One region of the Paenarthrobacter sp. 10N417 genome, then DNA from elsewhere that is predicted to be linked to it. Evidence: riboswitches for the same ligand, from Rfam matches in the RefSeq annotation. Region 1 holds a riboswitch; each other region holds the start of a gene.
What was found. A riboswitch is a leader RNA that binds a small molecule or an ion and turns the genes downstream of it on or off. The one in region 1 is predicted to bind thiamine pyrophosphate.

Region 1 (6,567 bases):
CAGCGCCCGCTACTGGCTCGAAACCGATGGAAACCTCGACCTCGATGTAGCCAGCGATCTGATCTATCGTTTAGCTTGGCGCGGAATCAGTCGATTCCCCAAAGAGTCCTAGGCTACAAATAGAGGACTGACTTAAAACTTGATTGGCTTGGAGGCCTTGCTGTGGAAGTAAAGATCGGCATTCAGAATGTTGGCCGTGAAATCGTGCTCGAATCCGCACTCGATGCTGATGCTGTAGCCAAGATTGTCGGAGAGGCCATCTCCAAGGGTTCGGATCTTCGGCTCACCGACGAGAAAGGCCGCCAGATCATCGTTCCCGGCAGCGTGTTGGGATACGTTGAAATTGGTGCTGAGGAAGTCCGCCGCGTCGGTTTCGGCGCACTCTAGCGGTTCCCGGTTACAGCTGCCGCTAAGGAGTCTCCATGCTTTCACTCGTTGTGGTGGTTCTTGCCACCATCGCTACAGGATTCATCGTGTGGGCAAATGACAAGCGACACGGCAAGTACGGCATTGCATTGCCGGCGGGCGTTTCGACAACCGTCGGCGTGCTGAGCTGGATAGCTTTCATCATGGCCGGCTTTGGTTACCAGCCCGGGCTGACCTGGATCCCCTGGATCCTCCCTATCGTGTTGGGGACGGTTATCGCGATTGCCGTTGTGCTCTTTCTTGGCCGCACGCGCACCCAGCATGACACCGCCGCCCTCACCAAAGCCCTGAGGCTCTAGGGCACTGAGACTCTAAGGCACTGTTCAGTTTTAAACGACGCTGGCCACCACCCCGTGGGTGATGGCCAGCACCGTTTAACCTCTTCTATCCCGTTGAAACTCCCGGGTAGCGATCCGGCTGCGCCAAGGCACCGGACGCGGCCGCGGCCTCGCTCACGGCAGCGGCTGCCGCGATGTCGCGTTGGGTCACCTGGCCGCCTGCGTCATGGGAAACGTAGCGCAAGAACACCCTGTTGTAACGCCAGTCAAGATCCGGGTGGTGGTTCTGTTCCTCGGCGATCCGGCCAATGGCGGCGATAAGCGCCAGGGCGTCGGCCGCCGTCGAGGTTTTGAATACCGTCACGAGGCCGTCCTGGAGCTTCCAGTCCGGAAGGCCCTTGAGGGCGGTCTCCACGGCGATCTGGGTCAATGGCTCTTTCCTGTCAGCCACCACTGCTCCTTCATTGAGAGGAACTCTGCATTTAGAGGAACTCTGCCCGGCCTTCCATGGCCGATGACGCGAGGGCGTGCTCCCGGCGCGGGATTCGGCCAGCCTGCTTGGCCAGCCTACCGGCGATCACTGCGTGTTTGAAGGCTTCACCCATCTGCACGGGGTTCTGCGCACGGGTCACGGCTGTTGCCAGCAGGACAGCATCGCATCCCAGTTCCATGGCGAGCGCGGCATCGGACGCGGTTCCAATGCCGGCGTCGAGCACTACCGGGACAGAGGCCCGGGACACTATCAGTTCGATGTTGTGCGGGTTCAGGATGCCCAGCCCTGTACCAATAGGCGAGCCGAGGGGCATGACTGCTGCGGCACCCAGGTTTTCCAGGCGCAGCGCCAGGACAGGGTCATCATTGGTGTACGCGAAGACCTTGAAGCCGCGGTTCACCAGCTGTTCGGTGGCCTCCACGAGTTCCACCGCATCCGGAAGAAGTGTGTGCTCATCGGCGATGACTTCCAGCTTCACCCAGTCTGTCTCCAGCGCCTCCCGGGCGAGCTCCGCGGTCATCACTGCGTCTTTGGCAGTAAAACAGCCAGCGGTGTTGGGCAGGACCCGAATGTTGTGATCCAGCAGGAGTTGAAACAGTGAGCCTGTCTCGGCCGGTGAGTACCTGCGCATTGCCACAGTGGTCAGTTCCGTTCCTGAAGCCAGAAGGGCTGCTCCCAACCCGTCAAGACTCGGTGCACCACCGGTACCCATGATCAGGCGGGAGCCGAATTCGACGCCGTCGATCACCAAAGCATCTGTGCGGATGTCAGATTTTGCTACTGTCATTTTTTCAGCCTCCCTGGACTGCGGTTACGAGTTCGAGTTCGTCTCCATCGGCGAGCGCAGTCGCGGCCCACTGGCTGCGCGGCACTACCTCGGAATTGCGTGCGACGGCGACACCCAGCTTGCCGCCGTCGGCCGCCTGTCCGCGGTGGTCCAGGATGCGGCCTGTGATGGCGCTGACGAGCGTGCTGACGGATGCGTCATCCGCCACGGCATGAACGGAGCCATTGAGTTTGATGTTCATGGTGTGTCCTTGGTTGCTGGTTGGAGGCGGTGATCCGGCGTTGCCGTAAATCGATCAGGGGTGAAGTTGGACCATCGGGGATCGGCTGACCCGCTGATCAGCCCGCCGACGATTCTGGCGGCCACAGGCGTCAACAGGACGCCATGGCGGAAGAACCCGGTTGCGATTACGAGACCGTCGATGGTGCCCGCGCGCCCGGCAACGCGTCCCAGTAATGGTGCGTTGTCCGGAGTGCCGGGCCGTGCGCGGGCTGTCACTTCCAGCAGTTCCAACTCCGCCACCGCAGGCACCAGGATTTGGGCGTCCCGCAGGAGTTGGTAGACGCCTCCGGCGGAGACTGCATTGGTGGAGGCGGATAGTCCGTCCTCGCGCTGGGTGGCTCCAATCACCACGGTGCCATCGTCCCGGGGCACGATGTAAACGGGCACCCCGCGGACAATACCCCGGATGGTGGATGTGAGGAGGGGCTGGAGGTGGTGGGGGACGCGCAGCCTGAGGATGTCGCCGTAAACGGGCCGCAGGGGCAGACTGAGACCTTCGGGGAGATTACCGATCCTGGCCGCGTCCAGCCCGCAGGCGATCACAGTTTCCGAGGCCTCGACTGCGCCAGAAGCCAGTTCAACCCCGGAGACGCGGTCCCCATCCCAGAGCAAACGGGATGCGTGGAACGGCAGGGCGAAACCGTCCTCCGCTCCGGAAACCCACGTTGCGTCACCTGGTCCGTGGGCTGCCAACCCTTCCATGAGGCATCGTGCAAGCCGCCGCGGGTCCACTTGGTGATCGGCCGGTATGTCGAAGGCACAGGAAATCTGTGGACTCAGCAAAGGCTCACGTTGGCGCGCCTCCCGCAATGACAATGGCTCCACGTGCAGGCCCGCGGCCTGCTGGACTGTGCGGAGGTCTGCGAGGGCGCGGCGGTCGGCGGCGTCGGCACCAACGGCGATTGTCGGCGTCGTGCGGTATCCGGTGGCTGATTCGCCGCCATGGACGCCCCGGATGAAAGCGGGCCACAGTTGGGAGGATTCCAGCATGAGTTCCAGGAGGTGTTCCTCCTGGTAGTGGAGTTCGCTGACCGGAGCCAGCATCCCCGCGGCAGCAAACGTCGCACCGGCCGCGGGGGTGGGATCAATGAGGACCACCGAGCGGCCCTGGCGGCGCGCTTCGTGGGCGATGCCAAGGCCAACGATGCCGCCACCAATCACTGCAACGTCTGCCTGCAAGGGGGTTTGGCCGGATTCTGCCATGTGTTTCCTTCCCTACGCCGGTACTAGCCGGATCAGGTCAAGCGGTCGGCGCTGAAGCCCTCTCAGCCGGACGGTCATATGACGCTGTCACGGCTCCCGCAGTACGTGCCCAGTTTAGAGGAACTACTCTGGTTTCCATGACCCAGCATGATGTCCACACCACTGCCCGCCTTTACTTGTGCACTGATGCCCGCAAACGCCAAGGCGATTTCGAAGACTTCGTCGACGCCGCGTTTGAGGGCGGCGTTGACATCATCCAGCTTCGCGACAAGACGCTCGAGGCCGCTGAGGAGCTTGAGGTACTGGAGGTTCTGCACAACGTCGCCCAACGGCACGGACGGCTGTGGGCCGTCAATGACCGCGCCGATGTTGCCAGTATTTCCGGGGCTCCGGTGTTCCATATCGGGCAAAAGGACATCCCCCTGCCCGCCGCACGGCACCTCCTCCACGACCGCACCGTGATCGGCCTTTCCACCCATACGCCGGAACAGGTTGACGCCGCTATAGCTGCCTCCCCCGGCAGGAGCGGACTGGATTATTTCTGTGTTGGTCCGGTGTGGGCAACGCCCACGAAGCCCGGCCGTGAAGCAGTCGGGCTGGATCTGGTCACATATGCCGCAGAAGCCGTAATGCGCGCGGATGCGGAGACCGTAGGTGGCGTCCTCCTCCCCTGGTTCGCGATTGGCGGCATCGACCTCACCAACATTGAACAGGTGGTGGCTGCGGGAGCGAGCCGGATCGTCGTGGTGCGGGCCATTACTGAGGCGGAGGATCCGACGGCGGCGGCAAAGACTCTGCTGGAAGCGCTCGACGCCGGATAATCACCGCCGGCGCCCTGGCGGCAGCCGAGGATATGCGAAAGTCTCTTAAGCCGTGAGCCCGAGCCCGGACATCCGTCGGCCATGCCGCTCGGCAAGTTCAGCGGTAAGGGCCTTGACTGCAGTGCGGGCATCCCCGCCGCCCTTGAGCAGCGGTCCCAAGTGAGGATGTTCCATGCCCACGCGTTGGGCCTGGGTCAGCGCTTCACCGACGAGGCGGCGGCCCCACAAAGCCAGTCGCGATGCCAGGCGAGGATCATCAGCCAAGGCCCTGCGCAGGAGGACGCGTAATACTTCCGTGGCTTGGTCGGCGGAGGCCACCTTCTGGACAAAGAGTTGCGTCCCGCCGTCGAGGTACGAAGCGACCATGCGGTAAAAGTCCGATGACACGGTGTCGATCACATAGGCCTTCATGACTGATTCAAACCAGTCCGCCGGCTTTGTTCGCTCATGGAAGTGGTCAAACGAGCGCTGGAACGGAAGCATGGCCTCTTCGGCATCGAGTCCCATCTCCGAGAGCCGGCTGCTGATCAAGGCAAAGTTTCCGTAAGCCCCAACGGCAATCTTTGCCAACACTGCCCTGTCGTGCAGGGTGGGAGCGTACCGGGAGTCGAAAGACAGCCGGCCAAACGCCGAGAGCTCGCCGTACGCCATGGCTCCCAGCAGCTCCGAAGAGAGGCGCTGGACGCGAGCATTATCGTCCAAGGAAGTGCTCATGGTCCAAGACTATCCAGCGATTTCGGGCTAACCTGATTTTCGTGTCACATCATCGGATTTCGCCCAACGTCGACGACTCGTCGGACCAGCTCGCAGAGGCATTTGCAGCCCTTCGGACCGAACTGGAGCTCCCAGGCGAGTATCCGGCCGAAGCCGTGGCGGAAGCCAGGAAAGCAGTAGAAAAACACACACTGCCAGAGCGTGACCTCAGGGACATTCCGTTCGTGACCATCGATCCAGCCACGTCCACCGATCTGGACCAGGCCGTATTCATTGAACGGGCCGGCGACGGCTACAAAGTCCTCTACGCAATCGCCGACGTGCCATCCTTTGTTGCTCCCGGCGGGGCGCTCGATGCAGAGACGCGGCAACGGGGACAAACGTTCTACGCTCCTGACGGGAGGATCCCCCTGCACCCGGAAGTGATCAGCGAGAACGCCGGAAGCCTGTTGGCTGGTCAGGACTGCAGCGCCTTCGTGTGGGACTTCGAACTCGACCACAATGCGGAGGTGTCCGCTACGTCGGTGGCCCGTGGCACTGTCCGCAGCCGCGCCAAGCTCAGTTACAAGGGTGCCCAGGAACAGATCGATGCCGGCACAGCCCCAACGGTCCTGAAGCTCCTCAAGGAGGTTGGCCTGAAGCGGGTGGAACTGGAACGGCTGCGCGGTGGCGCCAACCTGAACATGCCGGAGCAGGAAATCGTCCAGGCGACCGGCGGCGGGGGCTACAGGATTGTGGCCGCGCCCTCCCTGCCGGTGGAGGACTGGAACGCGCAGATATCCCTCATGACCGGGATGGCAGCGGCCCAACTGATGCTCGACGGAAAAGTGGGCATCCTGCGCACCATGCCGGCGCCGGATGAACGGTCGCTGCTCCATTTCAAGCGCCAGACCAAGGCTCTGGGGAAACCGTGGGACGGCGAGGTTACCTACGGTGAGTACCTTCGGACACTTGACGCTTCGGATCCCAAACAGCTTGCCATCCTGCACTCGGCAGGCACGCTGTTCCGCGGCGCAGGCTACACGCCTTTCGATGGTGAGCTTCCCCCAAACGTCATCCAGTCAGCCATCGGCGCACCCTATGCTCACACCACTGCCCCTTTGCGCCGACTCATCGACCGCTTTGTCCTGGTGATCTGCGAGGCCCTCAGCAACGGCCACCAGATCCCGGCGTGGGCGCGGGAAGCACTTCCATCCCTGCCTGAGATCATGGCGTCATCCGACCAACTGGCCGGGCGGCTTGAGCGTCTGGCCATGGACACCGTGGAAGCTGCACTCGTCGCGAACCACATCGGCGAGGAGTTCGATGCAGTGGTCATCTCCGGTTCCAAGCCGTCCAATGGGACCACCAATGGCAATGGAAGGGGAAACGGAAACGGCAATGGGCCCTTCGGCATCATCCAGATCGCTGAACCCGCCGTGACAGCCCGGTGTGACGGCGAACTGGAGTCAGGCACCAAGGTTCGGGTGCAACTCCTGAAGGCCGATATCGCCAGCCGCGAGATCCGTTTTACCCTGCTCCCGTGAAGCCCCGCAGCACCCGAACTGCCGCCGATCCGGGCTT
Region 2 (6,567 bases), on a different contig from region 1:
CAGCCGGCGCCGGATGCTGCCGTAGAAGGCACCATTCCCGCCGAGGAAGAGGCTGAAGCTGCCGAGGAGTCCGCCCCCGGTTCAACGTCTTTGTTCCTGGAGCCGGTCTCCATTACGTCCATGATCTTCCAGGCCCCTGACCTCAGCACCGTGGCACGTCCGGCCGTCGAGGAAAAGGCCGAAGAGACTGAAGAAACTCCGGAAACGGGGACAACCGAGGAGCTGGAGGATTCCAGCAGCCGTCGTCGTCGCCGGAGCCGTGGCCGCCGTGGTCGGCGCGGAAACGAACGCGACGAGTCCGATGCCGAGGACGGCACTGAGACTGAGGACGAAGAAGAAGCTCCGGCAGCGGAAGCCCTCGAAGAGGGCGTCACGTCGCGTCGTCGTCGCCGTCGCCGCAGGGGTGACCAGGATCTCGAACTGACGGGCGGCTCTGACGATGACCCGCCCAACACGGTGACCCGTGTCCGCGCGCCCCGCCCGATCACTGAGACGGCCCCGTCAAACCGCGTTACCAGCGTTAAGGGTTCCACCAGGCTTGAGGCCAAGAAGCAGCGCCGCCGCGAATCCCGCGAGACCGGACGTCGCCGCCAGGTGATTACCGAGGCTGAGTTCCTTGCCCGCCGCGAGTCCGTGGATCGCCAGATGATCGTCCGCCAGCGCGACGACAGAATTCAGATCGCGGTCCTTGAAGACGGCGTCTTGGCCGAGCACTTTGTGTCCAAGACCCAGCAGGACTCCCTCATTGGCAACGTGTATCTGGGCAAGGTCCAGAATGTTCTGCCTTCCATGGAGGCTGCTTTTGTTGACATCGGACGTGGCCGTAACGCCGTGCTGTATGCCGGTGAAGTGAACTGGGACGCAGTGAACCTTGAGGGCCAGCCGCGCCGGATCGAGAATGCGCTGAAGTCCGGTGATTCCGTCCTGGTGCAGGTCACCAAGGACCCGGTTGGACACAAGGGTGCCCGCCTCACCAGCCAGATCTCCCTCCCGGGCCGCTACCTTGTGTACGTGCCGGGCGGTTCCATGACCGGTATCTCGCGCAAACTTCCTGACGTCGAACGCAACCGCCTCAAGCGCATCCTCAAGGATCGATTGCCGGAGAACGCCGGCGTCATTGTGCGCACAGCCGCTGAAGGTGCTTCCGAGGAAGAACTGACGCACGATATCAACCGTCTGCGCGCGCAGTGGGAAGGCATTGAAGGGCAGGCGTCCTCCACGAAGGTGCTGGCTCCGGAACTGCTTTACGGCGAACCGGACCTCACCATCAAGGTTGTCCGGGATGTCTTCAACGAAGACTTCTCCAAGTTGATCGTTTCCGGGGACGACGCCTGGGACACCATCGAGGCTTACGTTACGTACGTGGCTCCCGATCTGGTGGGCCGCCTTGAGAAGTGGACCAAGGACCAGGACATTTTTGCTGCCTGGCGGATCGACGAACAGATCCACAAGGCGCTGGAACGCAAGGTTTTCCTTCCGTCTGGTGGTTCCCTTGTCATCGATCGCACCGAAGCCATGACCGTGGTGGATGTTAATACAGGCAAGTTCACCGGCAGCGGTGGAAACCTGGAAGAAACCGTGACCAAGAACAACCTTGAAGCAGCCGAGGAAGTTGTTCGCCAGCTACGCCTGCGCGATATTGGTGGCATCATCGTCATCGACTTCATTGACATGGTCCTCGAATCGAACCGTGACCTGGTGCTCCGCCGAATGGTGGAATGCCTGGGTCGTGACCGCACCAAACACCAAGTGGCCGAAGTGACATCGCTGGGCCTGGTGCAGATGACGCGCAAACGCATGGGCACCGGCCTGCTCGAGGTATTCGGTGAGCAGTGCGAGCACTGTGCCGGACGGGGTGTCGTCACCCATGATGAGCCGGTGGAGCACCGACGCGCCAACGTCGTTGCTGCCGAGCATCACCGCCCGCACGTCGAACCCCAACAGCCTGCTGCACGCACTGATCGTAAGCGCCGCCGTGGCAAGGGTGGGGGACCGGCAATGGCCGAAGTGCCTCCTGCAGTCCACAGCACGCCGGCCGCCCCCGCAGCTCCTGCGACCACGGAGTCCGTGGACCCGGTCCGCCAGGCGAAGGCTGAGGCGACCAGGGCAGCTCTTGCCACGATCGCCGCTGCAGCACATGCCGCCCACCTGCACGATGACGAGGTTCACCGCGCGGAGGAGCAGGCCCGTGCAGCAGGCCAGCAGGGTCACACCGATGGATCTGCCCCTGAGGCTGCAACCGGCGAGGCTGGCGTTCCGGCTGCACCTGATACGGCCAGTCATGAGGCTGCGGTTCGGGAAGCGCGCGCCACTCCTGTTCTGCGTTTCGGTGGCGAAGAAGTGGCTCTTCCGTTTGTGGAACATCATGAGGAACCAACTGCTGGCAAGCCGGCCATGAGCCTGGACCTGCTGGCCGAGGCGTTCTCGCACCTCGGTGCCCCGCCGTCTGCGGAGGAAGAGGCCACGGCTTCGGTTTCCGAACCTGCGGCTGCTGCCGCCGTTTCCCCTGCCAGTGCTTCTGCTGGCACTACCGATGAGCACGATCATTCGTCGCGTGCCCGTGGTCGTCGTGGCCGGAGGAACCGCAGTGCCAGCAGGGCGCAGGGTGCCGCAAACGAAACCAGTGTGGAACACCACGAGGTAACTGCTGCTGCCGCTGGCGGATCTGCCCATGAGGCCAAGGCGCCGGCAGCGGAAGAGCCGGCCAAAAAGAAGGTAGCGGACGAACCCATCATCCTTGGGGTGGGAGTTCCCGCTTCAGAGCTGTAAGCAGGGCAACCAGTCACTAAGCAACCAAAGAGTCCCGCAGCATCCGTTTACGGCGGATACTGCGGGGCTCTTTCGTTGCCCGCCAGTCACATCGATTCCCCGAAGCTGTCCGGTTCCCGGGGCGAGGGGCTTCCGGGCTACGCTAGGAAACTGACACGGGGTGCCGGGCACGGGCCAGGCTGAGATCCAGACCCGTTGAACCTGTCCGGTTAGCACCGGCGAAGGGATGTCCACCATGGCTTCATCGTCGAATTCCGCTGTCTACCCTGTCTGCGCCGCGGGTATGGGAGCAGTCCCGGCCCGGCCACATCCGAGGGTGCTCAGCATTGCCGGCTCGGATCCTTCTGGCGGCGCCGGAATCCAGGCAGACTTGAAGAGCATCGCAGCGCACGGGGGCTATGGCATGGCTGCCATCACGGCTTTGACGGCCCAGAACACGTTGGGCGTCAGTGCAGTCCATGTTCCGCCCGTCGAGTTCCTGCGTCAGCAACTGGACGCGATCAGCAGCGATATTGAGATTGATGCGGTCAAGATCGGGATGTTGGGTGATGCGGCCGTCATCGACGAAGTCCGCAGTTGGCTCGAAGAGGTGCGTCCCGCCGTCGTGGTCCTTGACCCGGTGATGGTTGCCACCAGCGGCGACCGCCTTCTGCGGGAGACCGCCGAAATTGCGCTGCGCAGCCTCCTGCCGTTGGCGGATCTCGTCACCCCAAACCTTCCCGAGCTGGCGATGTTGCTGGGGGAGCCCGAAGCCCCCGACTGGGCTACGGCGCTTGACCAGGGTAAACGCCTGGCTGCTGAGTGTGGAACGACGGTTTTGGTAAAGGGCGGCCACTTGGCAGGAAACGACTGTCCCGATGCGCTGGTCAATACGAGCGGTTTGCTGCGACAGGACGTCATCGAGGTGCCTGGGCCCCGCGTTGATACCAGGAACAGCCACGGAACGGGGTGCTCGCTCTCCTCGGCGTTGGCCACGGTCCAAGCCCGCACCGGCGACTGGGAGGCGTCTCTCCGCGAGGTAAAGCCGTGGCTGCTGCAGGCCCTCGCGGCGGCCGACGGGCTGAAGGTGGGTAAGGGTAGCGGGCCGGTCCACCACTTCCACCACATGGAGCCAGCGCTGAATCCTGCCGGGAAATCCGGCGACTTTGCCGCGCGGCTGTGGGCCGAAGCTGCGCCGGAATTGGATGCGATTTACGGTCTCGCCTTCATCCAGGGCCTGCAGTCAGGCCGGCTCCCGGAGCCCGAGTTCAACTACTACCTGGCCCAGGACGCCATTTACCTGAACGGCTACTCGCGGGTTTTGGCGCGCGCAGGTGCACTTGCCCCCACTGAAGAAGAGCAGCTCTTCTGGGCGAAGTCATCGCAACTCTGCCTTGAAGTGGAGTCCGAGCTCCATCGGAACTGGCTGAGCACGCGCTCGGCCTCAACACAGACCGGACCCGTGACAAGGTCGTACGTGGACCACCTGCTGGCCACATCAGCCTCCGGCAGTTACGCCGTGTTGCTGGCGGCAATCCTGCCCTGCTACTGGCTGTATGCGGAGGTAGGGCAGCAACTTCACGCGGGGTATGTCCAAGCAGGCGCTCCCAGCGACCACCCTTACGCCGAGTGGTTGAAGACGTACGCGGACGAGGAGTTTGCTGCCGCAACCCGGAAGGCGATCGACTTTACCGATGCCGCCGCAATTTTCGCCTCCGCGCAGGAACGCGAGGCCATGGTAGAGGCCTTCGCACAGTCTTGCCGCTACGAGACAGCCTTCTTTGATGCACCCAGGCTCTTCGCCTGAGCAGGGTTTCCGAGGTTGCCTTCTGGGGCAATTCCACAAAACTCCAGCGCGTCGTCGGCCAAATCGCAGTATTCCTCCACAAACCCTGTAGGCTGTATGGGCACGGTGCCGGGAGAGTCCGTTACAACTGGTGATGCAAGTCACCCGATAGCCTCCGGACGCGGCCTCATTTGCAGCTGAAGGTCAAACTAGCGTAATCTTGATCTTCGGTGCTTACGCCAACACTTGGGTTATGCCCCTTGGAATTGTTCATGGGATGACTCGCGGGCTTCGATCTGAAGTCCACGGCGTTGAGGCACAGCGCGAACCAAGCCTGATTCCGGTTAAGGTTCCGCACGCAAATTTAGTAAGAAACGTCGAGAGAAGTGAGTACCCAAGTGGTGTACGCGATTGTCCGCGCAGGCGGCCGCCAAGAAAAAGTTTCCGTTGGAGACTACGTAACGCTTAACCGCGTCCCCGGTGGAGCCGGCAGCACGCTTGAGCTGCCCGCCTTGCTCCTGGTTGACGGCGACAAGGTCACGTCCGCTGCTGCGGACCTGGCCAAGGTCACGGTCACGGCTGAGATCCTTGAGGACCTTCGCGGTCCCAAGATCGTCATCCAGAAGTTCAAGAACAAGACCGGCTACAAGAAGCGCCAGGGTCACCGTCAGGAACTGACCAAGATCAAGATCACGAGCATCAAGTAACTTCGGTTACTCTGTTCAGATTTTCAGTTTCCCCAGAAATTTAGAGGCAGGCATTTCACATGGCACACAAAAAAGGCGCGAGCTCCACTCGCAACGGTCGTGACTCCAACGCACAGCGCCTCGGCGTCAAGCGGTTCGGTGGCCAGGTAGTTTCCGCAGGCGAGATCATCGTTCGCCAGCGTGGAACCCACTTCCACCCCGGTGCAGGCGTCGGCCGCGGTGGCGACGACACCCTGTTCGCACTCGAGGCCGGTGCGGTTGAGTTTGGTACTCGCCGCGGCCGTCGCGTAGTGAACATCGTTGCTGCTGCAGCTGCAGAGTAACAACAAGTTCTGAACCGGTGGAGCGGGCCAAACGGCCCGCTCCACCGTTCTTTTAACCGCATTACAATCGATTAGGGCGTCTATGGCGCTCTGATTTATGCAACAGCGCTGGCAACAGCAAGAGGAGATTCACGTGGCGAGCTTTGTAGACCGGGTAGTCCTGCACGTATCCGGCGGAACCGGCGGCCACGGCTGTGTCTCTGTTAAGCGCGAAAAGTTCAAGCCACTCGGCGGACCCGACGGCGGCAATGGTGGCAATGGTGGAGACGTCATCCTCCGGGTGTCCGCGCAGACCACCACCCTGCTGGACTACCACCATGCCCCCCACCGCCATGCCACCAACGGTGGCCCCGGCATGGGCGATTGGCGCGGCGGCAAGAACGGCGAAACCTTGATCCTTCCCGTGCCGGACGGCACTGTGGTGAAGACCAAGGACGGCGAAGTCCTGGCCGACCTTGTTGGCGAGGGCACGGAGTATGTTGCGGCTGCAGGTGGCCAGGGAGGCCTCGGAAACGCCTCACTTTCCTCCCAGAAACGCCGTGCGCCCGGCTTTGCGCTGCTTGGCATCGAGGGCGAATCCAGCGACATCGTCCTGGAGCTGAAGTCCATCGCCGATATCGCCTTGGTCGGATTTCCGTCCGCAGGAAAATCCAGCCTCATTGCAGCGATGTCAGCTGCCCGGCCCAAGATTGCCGATTACCCGTTCACCACCCTCATTCCCAACCTTGGCGTCGTCCAGGCTGGCGACATCCGCTTCACCATCGCCGATGTGCCCGGACTGATCGAGGGCGCCAGCGAGGGCAAGGGCCTTGGCCACAACTTCCTGCGCCACGTCGAGCGCTGCGCAGCCCTGGTTCACGTCCTGGACTGCGGAACTTTGGAATCGGACCGTGATCCCCTCTCCGATTTGGCCATCATCGAGGCGGAACTGGAAAAGTACGCCGTTGACATGAGCTATGCCGGCGTCGACGGCGAAGTTGTGCCGTTGAACGAACGTCCCAAG
Region 3 (6,567 bases), on a different contig from region 1:
TCCGCGAATTCACGTCCCGCATCCGTGAGCGGGCTCTTGGTGCCGAGGTTTCCGGTGCGTTGAACCCGAGCCAGCAGATCGTCAAGATCGTCAACGAGGAACTCGTGGAGATCCTCGGCGGTGAAACCCGGCGCATCCGCTTGGCCAAGACCGGCCCCACCATCATCATGCTGGCCGGCCTCCAGGGTGCAGGCAAGACCACCCTCGCCGGCAAGCTGTCAAAGTGGCTGAAGGCGCAAGGCCACAGCCCCATGCTGGTTGCCTGCGACCTCCAGCGGCCCAACGCCGTAACGCAGCTTCAGGTTGTCGGCAAGCGCGCAGGCGTTCCCGTCTTCGCGCCGCACCCGGGAGCAACCTCGGAGCTGGATCACCCTGCTGGTGACCCTGTGGCGGTCGCCAGCGCAGGTGTGGAAGAAGCGCGCCAGAAGCTTCACGATGTCGTGATCGTTGACACCGCCGGTCGCCTCGGCGTGGATGCCGAGATGATGGATCAGGCACGCCGGATCCGTCAGGCGATCATCCCGAACGAAGTCCTCTTCGTCATCGACTCCATGATCGGCCAGGACGCCGTCAACACGGCCATGGCCTTTGACGAAGGCGTCAACTTCACCGGCATCGTGCTGTCCAAGCTCGACGGCGATGCCCGCGGTGGCGCCGCACTTTCGGTTGCGTCGGTCACGGGTAAGCCAGTCATGTTCGCGTCCACTGGTGAAGGCCTGGACGACTTCGAACTCTTCCACCCGGACCGTATGGCGTCGCGCATCCTGGACATGGGTGACGTCCTGACCTTGATCGAACAGGCTGAGAAGGCCTGGGACAAGGACGAAGCTGCCCGGATGGCGAAGAAGTTCGCCGACCAGGAAGACTTCACCCTGGACGACTTCCTGGCCCAGATGCAGCAGATCCGCAACATGGGTTCCATGAAGAAGATGCTCATGATGATGCCGGGTGCCCAAAACATCCGCCAGCAGCTGGAGAATTTCGACGAACGTGAAATCGATCGCGTTGAGGCGATCGTCAGGTCCATGACTCCGCATGAGCGCGTTGCTCCCAAAATCATCAACGGCTCCCGCAGGGCCCGCATTGCAAAGGGTTCAGGTGTGCACGTTTCGGAGGTCAACGGCCTCCTGGAGCGCTTCGCCCAAGCCCAGAAAATGATGAAAAAGATGGCCCAGGGCGGCATGCCCGGCATGCCGGGCATGCCTGGAATGGGCGGCCCAGGCGGCGGCCGCAAGGGTGGCAAGAACGCTCCCAAGAAGAAGGCGCGCTCCGGCAACCCCGCAAAGGCAGCCCAGGAACTCCGCGAGGCTGAGGCCAAGCGTGCCAACGCGGCCTCGGCAGCTCCGACGGGTGCGGCGTTTGGTCAGGGCGCTGCGGACTTCGATCCGTCCACGCTGAACCTCCCCAAGGGCTTCGAGAAGTTCCTGGGTAAGTAAGCGGAACCTCCGAATCAATACTGTGACAGCTGGCGCCGTTGTGAATGTCCATAACGGCGCCAACTGCTTTTTGGCTGGGATGTCAGAGCTCTGGACTAGGGTGAATCCATGCACAAGCAGCGCGTAGTCTTCGTCCACGGACTGGGGAGCTTTGGCGCCTCGGCATGGCCCAAGCAGCACGGTATGGCCCTGTCGTATGACGCACTTTTCCTCCGCCGGCACGGCTTTGATCCAGTGGCTGAACCGTTGGAATCCGACGTCGCTGCGGATGTAGGCATCGTAGTGGCTTCGCTGGTGGATTCTGGTGGAGGCCATGTGGTGGCGCATGAGCAAGGCGCAATCTCCGCCATGCTGGCAGCAGTTGAACGCCCCGACCTTGTGCACTCGCTGACACTTGTTGAACCGGCTTGTTTATCCTTGACGGCCGAGCTGCCTGCCACGACATTCCATCGTTCGCTCATGGAGCCGCTGTTTGACGTGCGGAAGCAGCTTAAGGACGCCGACTACGAACGCGAATATTTCAGGCGTGCATTTTCGGCCGAAGCCAGCGGCCTTGACACGCCCGAAGCGCGCCGTTCCGCACGTCGCCTCCGGCTCCAGGCGCCTCCTTGGGAGGCGCCCCTGCACATTGTTCCTGGCGTTCCTACCCTTGTCCTGACAGGCGGGTGGGAGCCACTGTACGAAGAAATCGCCGGGTACCTGGAGGACACCGGTGCCCTCAGACGCGTAGCAGCGGGAGGGCACCGGCCCCAGGACTCGGTGGATGGAGACCGGATTATTCGCTCTTTCGTAGCCGATATTGTCCGGACGAGGTCAGTTAAGGTTTCCTGACGCTGCCCTCTTGGTGGAGGACATCCGGGTAGTGGGAAGCTGCAGCTCCGGCAGGTACACCTTGCCGCCCGACGCCAGGAATTCTTCGCTCTTTTCCCGCATGCCGTCGTATATCCCTGCAATGGCGGCCTGCGCGTCGGCGGAACCGAACTCGTCCCTGATGTCTTGGCTGATGCGCATCGAGCAGAATTTGGGTCCGCACATCGAGCAGAAGTGCGCCGTCTTGGCAGGTTCGGCCGGAAGTGTTTCGTCGTGGAAGGCTTCGGCGGTGACAGGGTCCAGGGACAACGCGAACTGGTCCCGCCAACGGAACTCGAACCTGGCCTTGGACAAAGCGTCGTCGCGTTCGTTTGCGCCCGGGTGTCCCTTGGCGAGGTCCGCTGCGTGCGCTGCGATCTTGTACGTGATCACACCGGTCTTCACATCATCCTTGTTCGGCAGTCCCAGGTGTTCCTTGGGCGTTACGTAGCAGAGCATGGCCGTGCCGTACCGTGCAATTTCCGTTGCGCCGATGGCCGAGGTGATGTGGTCATAGCCAGGAGCGACGTCCGTGACCAGCGGTCCCAAGGTGTAGAAGGGGGCACCTTTGCACAGTTCCTGTTGGCGCTCCACGTTCTCGCGGACCAAGTGGAAGGGAATGTGTCCGGGTCCTTCAACCATCACCTGCACATCGAATTCCCAAGCCCGCTGGGTCAGCTCTGCAAGCGTATCGAGCTCGGCGAACTGCGCGGCGTCGTTGGCGTCAGCCGTGGCACCGGGGCGCAATCCGTCGCCCAGGGAGAATGCGACGTCGTACTTGGCGAAGATTTCACAGAGCTCATCAAAATGCGTGTAGAGGAAGTTCTCCTCGTGGTGCGCCAAGCACCACCCGGCCATGATCGAGCCGCCACGGGAGACGATGCCTGTCACACGGTTTGCCGTCAAGGGCACGTAGCGCAGGAGCACCCCGGCGTGGATGGTCATGTAGTCAACGCCTTGTTCACACTGCTCTATTACGGTGTCCCGGAAGATTTCCCACGTGAGTTTGTTGGCTTCGCCGTTGACCTTCTCCAGGGCCTGGTAGATGGGCACGGTGCCGATCGGAACGGGGGAGTTGCGGATGATCCATTCGCGGGTTGTATGGATGTCGTCTCCGGTGGAGAGGTCCATGACGGTATCGGCACCCCACTGGGTTGCCCATTGCAGCTTGTCAACTTCCTCGGCGATGGAACTGGTGACGGCCGAGTTTCCGATGTTGGCGTTGATCTTGACCAGGAAGGCCTTGCCAATGATCATGGGCTCGGACTCGGGGTGGTTGATGTTGTTGGGGATGATGGCGCGCCCGGCAGCCACTTCGCTGCGGACCAGCTCAACGTCGCAGTTCTCCCTCAGCGCCACAAACTGCATTTCCGGCGTGACGATGCCTTGTTTGGCATAGTGCATCTGGGTGACGGTCTTACCTTCGACGGCGCGGCGGGGCACCGGTTGCGTTCCCTTCCATTCCTGGGATGCTGCGCCGCGGCGTACGGCTGATTTGCCGTCGTCGAGCAAGTTCCTCTCCCGTCCGGAGTATGCCTCGGTATCTCCTCGAGCTTCGATCCATCCGGTTCGGAACGGTTCAAGGCCCACCACGGGGTCACTGCCCGGTCCGGCAGTTCGGTACACCTGCAGTGGCTCGTTCGCCTCACCGTTGGGAGAGGGCTCCAGTGCAATCTCCGTGACGGGGACCCGGATGCCATGGGCGCGGTCTTCCAGCCAAGCCAACGAATGGGATTTCAGCGACTGTGTGACGGTTTCCGTCGTCTTTTCGCTGATGTTGGCCTGGTTTTCGGCAGGGCTGTGCTGTGTTTCGGTGGTGCTCAAAGGATTACTCACTTCCTTCGCCGGCATTACCCGGACAGGTTCAACGGTCGCAGACTGCTTCAGTCCGATCTCAGCCCCTGCAGGGGCCCCCGTGTGGTCGTAGACGAAGCTACCACAGCTCTGATCGGGGACACAGTCATCGTCGTAGCGCTTACTCATCCGGGAGGTTTGTGGCATATCGGCAGATTAGTCTTTTGGCATGGCCTACATCATCGAATTCACCGGTCCAGTGCTTGTGGCAGGCGACGATCAACGGCACGGGCTGTGGTCCGTTGATGGCAAACTCACGTTCGAACGTCCAGTCGCTGCGCCGGATTCCGTGCTGGATGGGTGGGTCCTTCCTGGTTTTGTGGACGCCCATTGCCACATTGGACTTGGGGTCGGCGGGGCGGTTGATGAGCAGACAACTCTTGCCCAAGCGCAGGCCGATCTGAAAGCCGGCACGTTGTTGATCCGTGACGCCGGCTCGCCAAGCGATACGCGTTGGGTTCAGCGCCGGGAGGATCTCCCACGGCTTCTTCGCGCCGGACGCCACATCGCCCGGAGCCGGCGTTACCTGCGTGGTTTGGGCCACGAAGTGGAGCCGGACGAACTCGTGGAGACAGCCCGCAAGGAAGCCCGGGACGGGGACGGTTGGGTGAAACTCGTGGGCGATTGGATCGATCGCGGGACGGGCGACCTCTCGGTTTCCTTCCCTCGGAACGTCGTGCGGGATGCGATTGCGGCCGCCCACGACGAAGGGGCCAGGGTGACGGCCCACTGCTTCGCTGAAGACACCATTGATGACATGCTCGACGCCGGGATTGACTGCATTGAACACGCCACAGGACTCTTGCCCCGGCATATTCCCCGTCTTGTGGAGCAGTCTGTCCCGATCGTTCCTACCTTGATTAACATCGCTACTTTTCCGGATATCGCAGCCCAGGCCGCGCCTAAATTTCCGGTCTATGCCGAGCACATGACCCGTCTTTGGGAACGACGCCGTGAAAGGGTGCTGGAGGCCTTTGAAGCCGGTGTGGGCATCTTTGCGGGAACGGATGCAGGGAGCGTGATCAAGCACGGCAGGATCGCTGACGAAATGAAGGAACTTTACGACGCCGGCCTGCCGCCCACCGCCGTCCTGGACGCCGCCACGTGGGGCGCACGGAAGTGGCTGGGAGCCGAGGGCCTCAGCGAAGGGGCAAGTGCCGACGTCGTGCTTTGCCGGGATGATCCGAGGAAGAACCTCGCAACTGTGGCGAGCCTGAAACATGTAGTCCTGCGCGGCAAGCCCGTCAGCTAGGAATAAATTGAAGCTTCAAGTAATTTAGATAAGTAGAACGTGCCGAAAGGCGGCCATCTATGAACCGGGAGCTTCACATGACGACGACATCCAGCCAGGACCTCCTTCCTGCCGAACTCAGCATGGGCACCGTCATGCTCAAGGTCGGCGATATGAGGGTAATGACTGACTACTATCAGCGTGCCCTGGGTTTGGAGACCGTGGCCGAGCAGGATGGTGGACTGTACCTGGGGCGTCTGGGTAAGCCAGTAGTCCATCTCGCTCCCGCTGCCGGCCTGCAGATTCCAGGCCGTGGGGAAGCCGGGCTTTTCCATACAGCCATCCTGTTCCAGGACCAGCCTTCCCTGGCGGCCACCATCGCCACGGCCGCAGAGTATGAGCCGCGCGCTTTTGTGGGCAGTGCCGACCATTTGGTGAGCGAAGCGTTCTACTTCACGGATCCGGAAGGCAACGGCATTGAGCTCTATTACGACAAGCCGCGCGATGTCTGGCAGTGGGATGGCAAGAATGTGGTGATGGACAATGTTGCCTTGCCGCCCCAGCGTTTCCTCCAGCAACACTTGAGTGAGGCTGCCGTGACTGGCCAGCGGAAAGCCGCTGCCGGCGTCGGGCACGTGCACCTTCAGGTAGGCGACGTGCAGACTGCCCAGGATTTTTATGTGGACACCCTGGGTTTTGAGAGGACTGCGGGCTGGCACGGGCAGGCGTTGTTTGTTTCTGCGGGCGGCTACCACCACCACATGGCGATGAACGTGTGGAACAGCCGCGGGGCCGGGCCCCGCAGGGATACCCTGGGCCTGGGCGAGGTCCTGATCGAAGTTCCGACTGCCGATGACGTCGCCGCACTGGCTGACCGGCTGAAAGTTGCGTCCGTGGCGAACCGCCATACGGGCCTGGAGTTGCAGTTCGAAGACCCTTGGCGCAACAAGCTGCGCGTGGCAGTGCGCTAAGCACCCTGGCGGGAAGCGCCCTCGCGCTGGCTTCCGAATGCAGGGGCCGGGACTGCACTAGGCTGGGCATTGACGGTATTCGCCCCTGGGCCGTTGCCGCCGCCCCGTCAGCACGAACGAATGAGAGCACTCTCCATGGGCTTTGCCGAAATTTTTGTAGCCACCCACGATGAAGCACTCAAGAGGGCAGCTGCCTTGGATCGGGGCGCTGACGTCACCGGACCCG

Region 2: another riboswitch for thiamine pyrophosphate. It lies ahead of AC1DCM_RS22645 (bifunctional hydroxymethylpyrimidine kinase/phosphomethylpyrimidine kinase); the one in region 1 lies ahead of thiO (glycine oxidase ThiO).
Region 3: another riboswitch for thiamine pyrophosphate. It lies ahead of thiC (phosphomethylpyrimidine synthase ThiC); the one in region 1 lies ahead of thiO (glycine oxidase ThiO).

The regions. Positions count from the first base shown of each region.
Region 1 is NZ_JBFTIL010000007.1:184,296-190,862, reverse strand. Features, by position in the region: gene AC1DCM_RS10925 (TetR/AcrR family transcriptional regulator) at 1-112, shown strand, start outside; gene AC1DCM_RS10920 (DUF3107 domain-containing protein) at 163-387, shown strand; gene AC1DCM_RS10915 (cytochrome c-type biogenesis protein) at 423-725, shown strand; gene AC1DCM_RS10910 (4a-hydroxytetrahydrobiopterin dehydratase) at 811-1,155, opposite strand; gene AC1DCM_RS10905 (thiazole synthase) at 1,187-1,984, opposite strand; gene thiS (sulfur carrier protein ThiS) at 1,989-2,225, opposite strand; gene thiO (glycine oxidase ThiO) at 2,222-3,469, opposite strand; TPP riboswitch at 3,462-3,579, opposite strand; gene thiE (thiamine phosphate synthase) at 3,607-4,290, shown strand; gene AC1DCM_RS10885 (ferritin-like fold-containing protein) at 4,336-5,004, opposite strand; gene AC1DCM_RS10880 (RNB domain-containing ribonuclease) at 5,046-6,530, shown strand.
Region 2 is NZ_JBFTIL010000024.1:50,783-57,349, forward strand. Features, by position in the region: gene AC1DCM_RS22640 (Rne/Rng family ribonuclease) at 1-2,769, shown strand, start outside; TPP riboswitch at 2,916-3,013, shown strand; gene AC1DCM_RS22645 (bifunctional hydroxymethylpyrimidine kinase/phosphomethylpyrimidine kinase) at 3,005-4,555, shown strand; gene rplU (50S ribosomal protein L21) at 4,933-5,241, shown strand; gene rpmA (50S ribosomal protein L27) at 5,301-5,564, shown strand; gene obgE (GTPase ObgE) at 5,698-6,567, shown strand, end outside.
Region 3 is NZ_JBFTIL010000008.1:37,912-44,478, forward strand. Features, by position in the region: gene ffh (signal recognition particle protein) at 1-1,436, shown strand, start outside; gene AC1DCM_RS12125 (alpha/beta fold hydrolase) at 1,545-2,267, shown strand; gene thiC (phosphomethylpyrimidine synthase ThiC) at 2,250-4,109, opposite strand; TPP riboswitch at 4,105-4,212, opposite strand; gene AC1DCM_RS12135 (amidohydrolase family protein) at 4,309-5,391, shown strand; gene AC1DCM_RS12140 (VOC family protein) at 5,469-6,341, shown strand; gene AC1DCM_RS12145 (hypothetical protein) at 6,462-6,567, shown strand, end outside.